Regions from separate parts of the Brevibacterium pityocampae genome, predicted to be linked through region 2. Evidence: predicted binding sites of a transcription regulator. Region 2 holds the regulator's gene; the other holds the start of a gene.
What was found. Region 2 encodes LexA, which represses DNA repair genes until DNA is damaged. Its sites were predicted from a motif close to TCGAACANNTGTTCGA; they were not measured.

Region 1 (5,867 bases), on a different contig from region 2:
GCGGCAGTCGTCGACGGGCGGGCCGGTGCTCAGAGCCAGTCGACGCGTTTGAAGATGACATAGAAGATCGCGCAGCCGGCCACCATGATCGCGAGCGAGAACGGGTATCCCATGAGCCAGTGGAGCTCCGGCATGTGCTGGAAGTTCATGCCGTAGACGCCGGCGACGAGGGACGGGAAGAAGAGGATGCCGGCCCACGCCGAGATCTTCTTCATGTGCTCGTTCTGGGTGATCGAGAGCTCGTTCATGCGGCGCATGTCCTCGTTCTGGCGCTCGGAGATCAGGGTCGAGTTTACCGTGAAGATCTCCCGGAGGAGCTGGCGGAGCCGCTCGATGCGCTCGGTGGCGCTGTGGACGTGGTCGGCGACGTCGCGCAGCCCGCGGGCGAGGTCCGGAGGAGCGGTGTGCTGCTCGAGGACGGTGGAGACGGCGGACATGAGCGGGGACAGGGGACTCACCGCGCGCTCGAGCTCGATGAGCTCGCGGGACAGCCGGTACACCTGCTGAGAGGGGATGGGGCCGGTGCCGAAGAGCTGCTCCTCGAGACCGTCCGCGCGATCCTCGAGGGAGATGAGCAGAGGGTCGTAGTCGTCGACCACCCGGTCCATGATCCGGTAGAGCGCGGAGAACTGGGCGTGGTCGAGGAAGCGCGGGTCGTCCTCGAACACGGTCCTCACGGCGTCGATGTCGAAGGCGGGAGTGTGCCGGACGACGATGATGAAGTCGGTGCCGAGGAAGATGTGGAGCTCGCCGATCACGACCTCGGTGATCTCGGCCTCCTCCGGGGCTGTGCGGTCGAGCCCTGCGGCGTCGGCTTCCGCGGCCTCCGGGGTGTGCGGGGCCCGCGGGGCGGCGTGCGCGGTCGTCAGGGCGGCTGACGACCGGGGCTCGGCGGGGCCGGAGTCGACAGCGGGCGCCTCGGCGAACCGGTTCAGGAGGGAGTGCTCAGGCCGGCGTCCGGGCCGAGGCGCCGCCGGGCGCAGGACCATGAAGTCGGTGGAGCCGTAGCGTTCGTACTTGGGGCGCTGATGGGCTTCTACGGCGTCCTCGACGGCCAGCGGGTGGAGGTCGAAGCGTGCGGCGAGCTCGGCGAGCTCGGCGTCGGTGGGTCGGAGCATGTCGATCCACAGGAACGGCGGGGCGTCGGGGTTGGCGGGTGCCGCGGCGAGCGCATCGGCGGCCTCGGTGATCGTGGAGAGGTGAGTCGAGTCCTCGCCGTCGGTGTAGAGGACGAAGGTGCCGGAGGTCGAGGCGGTGTCGGGGCGTCGAGGTGACTCTCCCGGCGCGGAGCCGCCCGGCATTCCGCCGGGACCGGGAGGCGCCTCGTCGCTCGGGTCGGACATCCTGTGCCTCCTCGTGTGCCGCCCGGTCGAGCGTGGATCCGCGTGTCCGCCGCCCCGGGATGGGGCCGAATGTCCGCGCCGATCGGGTGATGCCTCACTATGGCATGCTAATCCCATGGACGCACTCATGGTGATGAACACGGAGGAGACGCGCGCGGAGGCGACGGGCATCACCGAGGTCATCGCTGATCTGATCTCCCGTGCACGGGCCACCGGCGGGGTCGTGGCGTTCGTGTCGGCACCCGTGGCGCCGGGCGCCCCGGAGCTGCCGGAGTCGGTGTTCGAGGTCGGGGACGACCTGGGCCTGGTGTCGGAGTCCGCCGACGCATTCGACGGCGTCGATGATCTGGCGGCGGGTCTCCATGACCTCGCGGTCGACCGGATCATCATCGGCGGCGTCGACGTCCAGGAGGCCATCCGTCACACCGCGATGGCGGCGCTGGCGTGCAACTTCGATGTGATCGTCCTCGCCGATGGCACCCGCGATCTTTCCGGTACGCCGGTCGAGTGGCTCTCCGACGCCGAGGAGTCCGGCGCGATGATCAAGGACGTCGCCGACGTCTGGCTGCGGATGTGACGCTCTGTCTCCTTGAGCGACCGGCCCGCGCTTTGAGCGACCGCACGCGCTCAGGACTGAGTGACACCCGCTCTCAGATCTGAGGGACCGCACGCGCACAGAGCTGAGCGACCCCACGCTCTCAGAACGGCGGCACATCGTCGTCCCATGATCGTCGGCGTGCTTCCTCTCTGCCGTTCGCTCCGGACGGGGTGCTGACGAGTGCGGCGGGGAGCTCGAGGAGCCGAGCGCGGAAGCGGGAGTGGAAGACCGGTTCGCGGAAGGCATCGAGATATCCCGGCGGGCGCCAGGCGGGCAGCCCGTCGATCATCACGGCCTCCCAGCCCCATCGCTCGTGCTGGTGGTGGTGGAAGGCGCAGACGAGGGTGAGAGGTTCTCGGTGTCGGTCGGCCCTCCGCGGGCGTGGGGAACGATGTGGTGGGCGTCGCACCAGCCGGCGGGCATGTCGCAGTCGGGGAAGGTGCACCCGTGGTCGCGTGCGGTGAGGCAGACCATCTGCTTCTTGTTCGCGAAGCGGTTCTCGGTGCGCATCTCGACCTTCTCGGTGCCCGGCTTGGTCGAGTGGTAGAAGAATTGACCGCCGGCTGACAGCGCGAGCAGATCCTCGAGCCGGATCGGGGTCCCGGCCTGGGTCTCGACCTCTCCGCGGCCCCGGGCCATCTGCTCTGCTGTCGCGCTGACGATGAGAGCGAACCCGGGGCCGTACTGCGTGCGATCACGGGCGACGGAGGTCATGAGCTGTGAGAAGCGCTCGTGCCGGCGGACGCCGTCGGGGCGGCGATCAGGCTCCACATGATGATGGGCCGGCTCTCCGTCCCGCGTGACACCCGTGGCCGATGGAGTGAGGAAGCTCCATCCGGCGGGTGAATCTGCTGCTTCTGCTGTGCGCGGAGGGATGTCTGCGGTCGTTCCGTCACCACCGCTCGGGGGTGAGGCTCCGTCACCACCGCTCGGGGGTGAGGTTTCGCAGGAGCCCGCGTCAATCGATCCTGGCGTGCCTGATCGCGGATCCCCTGAGCGCTGGTCCGCGCGGTCGGCGGACCGGTCGGTGAGCAGTGCGTGCAGGGCGGTGCCGGTCGCGGGAGTGAGCAGTCCGGTGAGCGACCAGTCGCCGTTCTTCCGCGAGGACAGCGTCACGTGGTAGCGGTCGGGGTGCGTGCGCTCGCTCGGCATCTCCCCATCCGGATCGAGGCGATCGAGCACCCGTCGGTTGAGGGTGGGGATGTCGGCGACCTGCACCGTGTTGAGGTTCTCGGCGAACAGCCGGTCGATCGTCGGAGCTTCGGCTTCCCACACCGTCGACGGCAGTTCGTGTGCGACCCGGGCGGCACCGGTGACCTGGCAGGCGGAGAAGGTGCCGGAGTGGATGCCTTCGGCGAGTGCGGGCATCTCCGGTTCCATGCTCTCCCCGGTCAGGCTCGTACGCGAACCGACTGCCTCCGACAGTCGCAGCCGCCTCTGCGCCTCCCCGCCGGAGATGCGCAGCTTCTCCCGCAGCAGCGAGCGAGTGCTGCGCGCGCCATAGGCAGCGGTATCGGATTCACGGGAGAACTGGGCGGTGAGTTCGGCCGACAGGCCATCGAGGCGGCGACGCAGGTCCTCGATCCCACGCAGACCGGCGAGCATGTCCGACGCGCTGAGGCTGCGGGCGTGCGCCCGGATGTCGGCCGCGAGGCGGGTGATGGCGGTGATCGATTCGAGGACCTCGGGAAAGCCTGCGGTGATCGCGCTGAGGTCCGATTCGGAGACCAGCGCCGGTGAAGGACGCGTGTGGCGGCTGCGGTAGCCCGTGGGCTCATGCACAGTGAGCATCACCGTCGCTTCCTCTACGCATTCCGATCCAATCGTCATCGAATGAATAATGTGTTCGAATCATACGACCATGCTAGCCGATGGAATCGAACAGTGCAAGGGCATATTCGAACAGAGTTTCGCGCGGCAGGATTCATCCACCGGATGCTGTGGAGAGCAGCTGTCGGAACGGCCCTGCACACCAAACGGCCCTGCACACGGAACGGCCCTGCAGCGTGACGCCGCAGGGCCGTTCCTCGTCGGTCGGGTCGGGATCAGCCGGCCATCGAGCCCGACTTCCAGTTCTCGAAGAACTCGGCGTTGTCGCCGGCCCACTCCTCCACGGCACCGTCGAGGTCCTCACCGTTGTAGTTCTCCTCGGAGAACATGACGTTCTCGAGGCTGGAGAGGGCTTCGTCGTCGATGACGAGGTTCTTCAGCAGCTGACCGGCCTTCGGGTGGTCGTCGCTGAATCCGGAGCGGGTGAAGTTGTAGATGAGCTCGGCCTCGCCCATCGCACCCTCGGGATCTTCGAGGTCACGGACCGGGAAGGCGTCGTAGGCCCAGTGCGGACGCCACAGGGTGACGAGGATGTTGTCCCCGCTGTCGGTCGCCTTCTTGAGTTCCGAGAGCATCGCCGGGGTCGACGACACGATGAACTCGTAGTCCTCGAGGCCGTACGTCGGGATGGCGGACTCCTCGGTGGTCTTCGTCAGGCCTGCGCCCGCCTCGATGCCGACGATCCGGTTGCCGTACTCGTCGCCCATCTCCGCGAGGTCGGCGATCGACTGGGCCGGCGAGTCCTCGTTCACGGCGAGCGTGAGCTTGGCGTTGTCGTACCAGCACCCGTGCGCCTCGATGTCCTCGCTGTACTGCTCGAGGTAGTCGGCGTGGGTCAGGGGCAGCCAGCCGTCGAGGATGACGTCGATGTCGCCCTCGGCGAGGCCGGTGTAGCCCGGCCCGGCCTGGAACGACTGGACGTCGGCGGTGTAGCCGTCCTGTTCGAGGAGGTACTTGTAGAGGTGGGCCGCGGCGAAGGACTCGTCCCAGCCGTCGAAGGCGCCGATGGTGATGTCGGTGTCCGAATCGGCTTCCATCGAGCTGGTGTCCGCGGACTCCTCACCCGGAGTGCAGTCGGACCAGTCGACCTCGGAGCCGCCGCCGGCGGCGGTCTCGTCTCCGCCTCCTCCGGAATTTCCGCCCTCGTTCGAGACGCCGCAGGCGGTGAGTGCGAGCACGGAGGCGGCGAGGACGCCGCCGACCTTGGACATCGTGGTGAGTTTCATGGTTCCTCCTCGGTGGATCGGATGCTGGTATCGGAAGATGGTCAGTGCGATGGGGCTGAAGAGCCGCGCAGCGAGCACCGGGGTCGGCGCCCGTGCCCGGGTCGAGTCATGCGGATCGAGCCCGCTCGAGGGCGGAGCGGTTGCCGAGCGCGGCGGTGACACGGTCGAGGTAGACGGCGATGATGACGACGGCGAGCCCGGCCTCGACACCGAGAGCGATGTTGAGCGAGCTGATCGAGGAGATCACCGCACCGCCGAGGCCCTGCGCTCCGGCCATGCCGGCGAGGACGACCATCGACAGGGCGAGCATGATCACCTGATTGATGCCCGCCATGATCGTCGGCATCGCCAGGGGCAGCTGGATCCGGGAGAGGATGTGCCCGTCCGAGGCGCCGAACGCCTGTCCGGCCTCGACGACCTCGGGATCGACCTGGCGGATCGCCAGCTCGGTGAGGCGCACTCCCGGGGGCAGCGCGAAGATGATCGTGGCGATCGCTCCCGGGACCTGGCCGATGCCGAAGATCACGATGATCGGCACGAGGTAGGCGAGTGCCGGCATCGACTGCATGAAGTCGAGGACCGGCTTGAGGATCGTCGAGACGATGTCCGACTTGGCGGCGAGGATGCCGAGCGGGATCGAGATCGCGACTGCGATGAGGACGGCGACGATGACGAGAGCGAGCGTCGACATCGAGTTGGTCCACTGGTCGAGCGCGCGGATCAGATAGAAGCCGACGAGGGTGAAGACGGCGAGCTTCCAGCCGCTCGCGAGCCAGGCCAGTGCGGCGAGGACGACGATCATGATGAGGTACACCGGCGAGCTCAGCGCCCAGAAGAAGAAGTCGTAGAGACCGCCGAGCACGGTGGAGA
Region 2 (5,867 bases):
GCGGCGATCGTCGGCTACACCAACGCCGGCAAGTCCTCCCTCCTCAACCGGCTCACCGCCGCCGGCGTCATGGTGCAGAACGTCCTGTTCGCCACCCTCGACCCGACGGTGCGGCAGGCGCAGACGGCCGACGGCCGCGACTTCACCTACACCGACACCGTGGGCTTCGTCCGCAACCTGCCCCACCAGCTCGTCGAGGCGTTCCGCTCGACCCTCGAGGAGGCCGCCTACGCCGACCTCCTCGTCCACGTGGTCGACGCCTCCCACCCGGACCCGACGAGCCAGATCCAGGCGGTGCGCGATGTCCTCGCCGACGTCGACACCGCCGACATCGGCGAACTCATCGTCTTCAACAAGGCCGACATCGCCGACCCGGTCGCCCTCTCCGCGCTGCTCCGCGCCCACCCGGGTGCGCTCGCGGTGTCCGCCGCGAACGGGGCGGGGATCGCCGAGCTCGAGGCGCGCATTGCCGAGCTCCTGCCCGAGCCCGAGCACGAGCTCACCGTCCTCCTGCCCTACGACCGCGGCGACCTCGTGTCCCGCATCCACGACGAGGGCACCGTGCTCGAGGAGAAGCACCTGGCGGAGGGCACCGCAGTGCAGGCGCGCGTCGACTCCGACCTCCTCAGCGAGCTCGAGGAGTACCGCAAGCCGGACATGTTCTCCGGGCCGGCTGCGTGACCGCGACCGCCGACCTCCTCGCGAGTGCCGTCGACGCGCTCGGCGGCAGCCCGCGGGAGGGGCAGCAGACCATGGCCGAGGCCGTCGCCGGCGCTCTCGGCTCGGAGACCCACCTCCTCGTCCAGGCCGGCACCGGGACCGGGAAGTCGCTGGCCTACCTCGTGCCCGCGCTCGAGCACGCCGTGCGCACCGGCGAGCGGGTCGTGGTATCGACGGCGACCCTGGCGCTGCAGAACCAGATCGTCAACCGCGACGTGCCCCGCCTGCTCAAGGCGCTCGGCGGAGACCTCGAGCGCAAGCCGCGCGCCGCCGTCCTCAAGGGCCGCCGCAACTACGTGTGCAAGCACAAGCTCGACGGCGGCTACCCCGATGACGCGCTCGGCATGCTGTTCGACCTCGGGGCCGACGACGCCGCCGGGCGCGGCTCCGCCTCGGCGTCCGCGTCCGCGCTCGGCGAGGAGATCCAGCGGGTGCGCAGCTGGGAGCGGATCACCGAGTCCGGGGACCGCGACGACCTCGTCCCCGGTGTCTCCGACCGGGCCTGGGCCCAGGTGTCGGTCAACGCCTTCGACTGCCTCGGCTCGAAGTGCCCGGTGTTCGAGGAGTGCTACGCGGAGCGGGCGAAGATCGCCGCGGCCGCAGCCGACCTCGTCGTCACCAACCATGCGCTGCTCGCGATCGACGCCTTCGGGGACCACGCGGTGCTGCCCGAGCACGACGCCGTCGTCATCGACGAGGCCCACGAACTGCGCGACCGGGTGACGAACGCGCTCTCCGGTTCGCTCACCGTCGCCATGCTCCACGCCGCCGCGCAGGCCGCGCGGAAGAACACCGCCGTGCAGGACGGGGTGATCGGGCTCCTCGAGACCGCCGCCTCCGCCTTCGACAAGGCGCTCCAGGCGACCACCGAGGGGCTGCTCCAGGTCTGGCCCGAAGCGCTCACCACCGCCGTCATCGCCGTCCGCGACGCAGCCCGGCAGATCCTCGCCGAGGCCGGTCGCGGCACCGAGTCCAAGGAGGCCGACGCCGGCCTGCAGATGGCCCGGGCCCGCCTCCAGGAGGTGTTCGAGCTCGCCGAGCGGATGAGCGAGCTCGCCGACAACGACGTCACCTGGGTCACCCGCTCGACCTTCCGGGAGACGGAGACCGTCTCCCTCGTCGTCGCTCCGCTCAGCGTCGCCGGCACCATGCGCAACGGGATCTTCGCCGAGTCCACCGTCGTCGCCACCTCGGCGACCCTGGCACTCGGCGGCCGGTTCGAGCCAGTGGCCGCCTCGCTCGGCCTCGCCGGTCCCGAGGCGCCCCGGTACGACGCGATCGATGTCGGCTCCCCGTTCGACTATCCCAAGCAGGCGATCCTCTACGTCGCCTCCGGGCTGCCCCGACCGGCGCGCAGCGGGCTCAACGAGGAGATGATCGCCGAGCTGCGCGAGCTCGTCACCGCCTCGCGCGGCGGTGCGCTCGGACTGTTCTCCTCCCGCTTCGCCGCCGAGCAGGCCGCGACGGCCCTGCGCGAGACGCTCGACACGCCGGTGCTGCTCCAGGGGGAGGAGTCGCTCGCCGCGCTCGTCGCCCGGTTCTCCGCGGAGGACGACACCTCGCTGTTCGGCACGATGTCGCTGTGGCAGGGGGTCGACGTGCCGGGCCGCACGTGCCGGCTCGTCGTCATCGACCGGATCCCGTTTCCGCGCCCCGACGACCCCCTCACCCGTGCGCGCACGCAGGCCGCCGAGCGGAACCGCGCCAACGGCTTCATGACGGTCAGCGCCACCCACGCCGCGCTCCGGCTCGCGCAGGGGGTCGGCCGGCTCATCCGCACCACCGACGACCGCGGCGTGGTCGCCGTGCTCGACTCCCGGCTGCGCACCGCGCGCTACGGAGGCTTCCTCGCCGATTCGCTGCCTCCGATGTGGCGCACCGAGGACGGCGCGGCGGTTCGCTCCGCCCTCTCCCGCCTCGCCGAGCAGGACTGAGGCCGACCGCCGGGGTACGACGAGGGCGGGATCAGACGAAGCCTGGGTGGGGCCCGGCCGGGCACGACGAGGGCGGAGCACCGATCGGTGCTCCGCCCTCGTGACGCTGCGGACGCGCTGCGCGGTCGGTGCCCAGCAGGCCTCAGACCCGCCGGATGACCGCGGTGACGATGCCCATGATCGTGGCGTGGTCGCCGTCGATCGGGTCGTAGATCGGGTTCTGCGGCAGCAGCCACTGCTTGCCGCCGCTGCGCTTGAGCGTCTTGACCGTGGCCTCCTCGTCGAGGAGTGCCGCGACGATCTCGCCGTTCTCCGCCGACTGCTGGCGCCGCACGACCACCCAGTCGCCGTCGCAGATCGCGGCGTCGATCATCGAGTCGCCGGCGACCTGGAGGAGGAAGAGGTCACCGGAGCCGACGACCTGGGTGGGCAGGGCGAAGACGTCCTCGACCGCCTGCTCCGCGGTGATCGGGCCGCCGGCGGCGATCCGCCCGAGCACCGGCACCATCGCCGTGTTCGCCGAACCGGGTTCGGCGGCCGGCGGGGCCTCCTCGGCCGGGTTGACGATCTCGATCGCACGGGGGCGCTTGGGATCGCGGCGCAGGTAGCCGAGGCGCTCGAGCTGGGAGAGCTGGTGGGCGACGCTCGACAGGGACGCCAGACCGGCGGCCTTGCCGATCTCGCGCATGCTCGGCGGGTAGCCGTTGGTGTACACGGCCGACTCGATCGTCTCGAGGACGAGCCGCTGGCGCGGAGTGAGGCGCTGGTCCCCGGCGGCGGCCGAGCCCTCGGGGAGCTCGACGATATCGGCCTGGGTGGCGCGGAAGTCCTCGATCTCGTCGACGACGGCGTCATTGCGCGGGCGTCCTCTGGGGCGTCGTGATTGGGGGCTCATTCCTCTTCCCTTCCCGTTCCTCTCACCGTGCTGCACGACCGGAGCGTCGTGGGCTCCGGTCCCGACCGCGAGGCCGTGTCCGTGCCCGGTGCAACACTTCGAACATAGCCGATCGCGACGTCGTTCGAATCCATTTTCACACACGTGTTCGAGAAATAGTGGACATCCGTTCGATTGTCGTGTTCAATAGTACATGAGTTCGAATCCCCGGACCGCAGTCGCCGCGCATCATCAGTTCGGCGCACCGGCCGGCCTCGGGATCGATGAAGAGGAGGACACCCCATGTCTGCAAACACCGCACCCGCACCCGCACCCGCGGCCGCCACCGTGCTCACCCCGCGCGGTCGCCGCGCCCTGCGCCTGGCCCGCACCCTCGGTCTGGCCCTGTGCGCGCTCGTCATCGGGATCGTCATCGCGCTGAGCTCCGGGGCCCAGGCCTCCGCCGGGTCCGCCGCCGGCGCCCCGGCCGGTGCGGGCTTCGACACCGTCGTCGTCGAGGAGGGCGACTCGCTGTGGTCGATCGCACAATCGGTCTCCGGCGGCCAGGACACCCGTGACGTCGTCCTCGACATCGTCGAGGTCAACGGACTCGACCGTCAGGTGGTCCACCCCGGGCAGGAGCTCGCCGTCCCCGGACGATAGACTTCTGCGGTGACGACTCTCGATGATCTCCCGCTCCGGGACGACCTGCGCGGCCGATCCCCGTACGGCGCCCCGCAGCTCGACGTCCCCGTCCGGCTCAACGTCAACGAGAATTCCCATCCCGTCCCCGCGGAGGTCGTGAGCGCGCTCGAGCACGAGCTCTCCGCGGTGCTCCACGACCTCAACCGCTACCCCGACCGCGAGTTCGACCGCCTGCGCTCCGCGCTCGCCCACTACCTCGACGGGGTGCTCGAGCGTCAGGGAGGCCCTGCCGCCGGAACCGCCGCGCCCGAGCGCACCGACTCCGTGCGCAGTGCCACCGAGAACACCGGCACCGGGCGCATCGACCCGGCGCAGATCTGGGCGGCGAACGGATCGAACGAGGTCCTTGCCCATATCCTCCAGGCCTTCGGCGGTCCGGGCCGCACCGCGCTCGGCTTCACCCCGAGCTACTCGATGCATCCGCTCATCACCGCGTCGACCGGCGCCGTGTGGATCGCCGTCGACCGCGAGGCGGACTTCGGGATCAGCGTCGAGTCCGCGGTGGCCGCCGTGCGCGAGCACCGGCCCGACGTCGTGTTCCTCTGCACCCCGAACAACCCCACCGGCAACGGTCTCGACCTCGCCGTCGTCGAAGCCGTGCTCGCCGCGAGCACCGGCATCGTCATCGTCGACGAGGCCTATGCCGAATTCGCGCGACCCGGATTCCGCACCGCGCTCACGCTCCTCCCGGACCACCCCCGGCTCATCGTGTCGCGCACGATGAGCAAGGCCTTCGCCTTCGCGGGCGTGCGCCTCGGGTACGCCGTCGCACACCCGGCCGTGATCGACGCGCTGCGCCTCGTGCGGCTGCCCTACCACCTGTCCGCGCTGACCCAGGCCGCCGCCTGCGCCGCGCTCGCCCACGCCCCCGCACTGCTCGCCACCGTCGACGCGCTCGTCGAGCAGCGCGAGCGCATGGCCGCCGCCCTGCTCGACGCCGGCTTCACCGTGGTGCCGAGCGACTCGAACTTCCTCCTGTTCGGCGGCATCGCCGAGCCCCACGCCCTGTGGCAGGACCTCCTCGACGCCGGCGTCCTCGTCCGCGACACCGGGATCCCCGGTCACCTGCGCGTCAACGCCGGCACCGCCGAGGAGACCGACGCCTTCATCGATGCCGTGCACCGGGTGCTCGAGAGCACCCCGGAGCACCTCGCCGCCCCCACCCAGATCCCCGCCGGCCCGCCCGTCGGCGCCGCCCCCCGGACAGCAAAGGACCAGGACCCCGCATGACCGAACGCCAGGCCTCGGCACACCGTGCGACGAGCGAATCCGACGTCACCGTGCGCGTCGACCTCGACGGCACCGGTGCCTCGGACATCTCCACGGGAGTGCCGTTCTACGACCACATGCTCACCGCCCTGTCGAAGCACTCGCTCATCGACCTCAACGTGAAGGCCGAGGGCGATGTCCAGATCGACGTCCACCACACCGTCGAGGACACCGCGATCGTCATCGGCCAGGTCCTGCGCGAAGCGCTCGGCGACAAGGCCGGGATCCGCCGCTACGGCGACGCGCTCGTACCGCTGGACGAATCGCTCGCGCGGTGCGTCGTCGACGTCTCCGGCCGCCCGTATTTCGTGCACAGCGGCGAGCCCGAGGGCCAGCAGTACCACCTCATCGGCGGTCACTTCACC

Region 1: ABD883_RS01275 (HNH endonuclease signature motif containing protein) is a predicted target of LexA. The motif match lies at 3,840-3,855, and genes of this name have one in related genera.

What each region holds. Positions count from the first base shown of each region.
Region 1 is NZ_BAABGL010000002.1:206,800-212,666, forward strand. Features, by position in the region: gene ABD883_RS01260 (magnesium and cobalt transport protein CorA) at 30-1,343, opposite strand; gene ABD883_RS01265 (isochorismatase family protein) at 1,459-1,920, shown strand; gene ABD883_RS01270 (hypothetical protein) at 2,042-2,230, opposite strand; gene ABD883_RS01275 (HNH endonuclease signature motif containing protein) at 2,230-3,732, opposite strand; gene ABD883_RS01280 (glycine betaine ABC transporter substrate-binding protein) at 3,987-4,997, opposite strand; gene ABD883_RS01285 (ABC transporter permease) at 5,104-5,867, opposite strand, start outside.
Region 2 is NZ_BAABGL010000001.1:52,156-58,022, reverse strand. Features, by position in the region: gene hflX (GTPase HflX) at 1-681, shown strand, start outside; gene ABD883_RS00255 (ATP-dependent DNA helicase) at 678-2,654, shown strand; gene lexA (transcriptional repressor LexA) at 2,797-3,549, opposite strand; gene ABD883_RS00245 (LysM peptidoglycan-binding domain-containing protein) at 3,832-4,191, shown strand; gene ABD883_RS00240 (histidinol-phosphate transaminase) at 4,201-5,463, shown strand; gene hisB (imidazoleglycerol-phosphate dehydratase HisB) at 5,460-5,867, shown strand, end outside.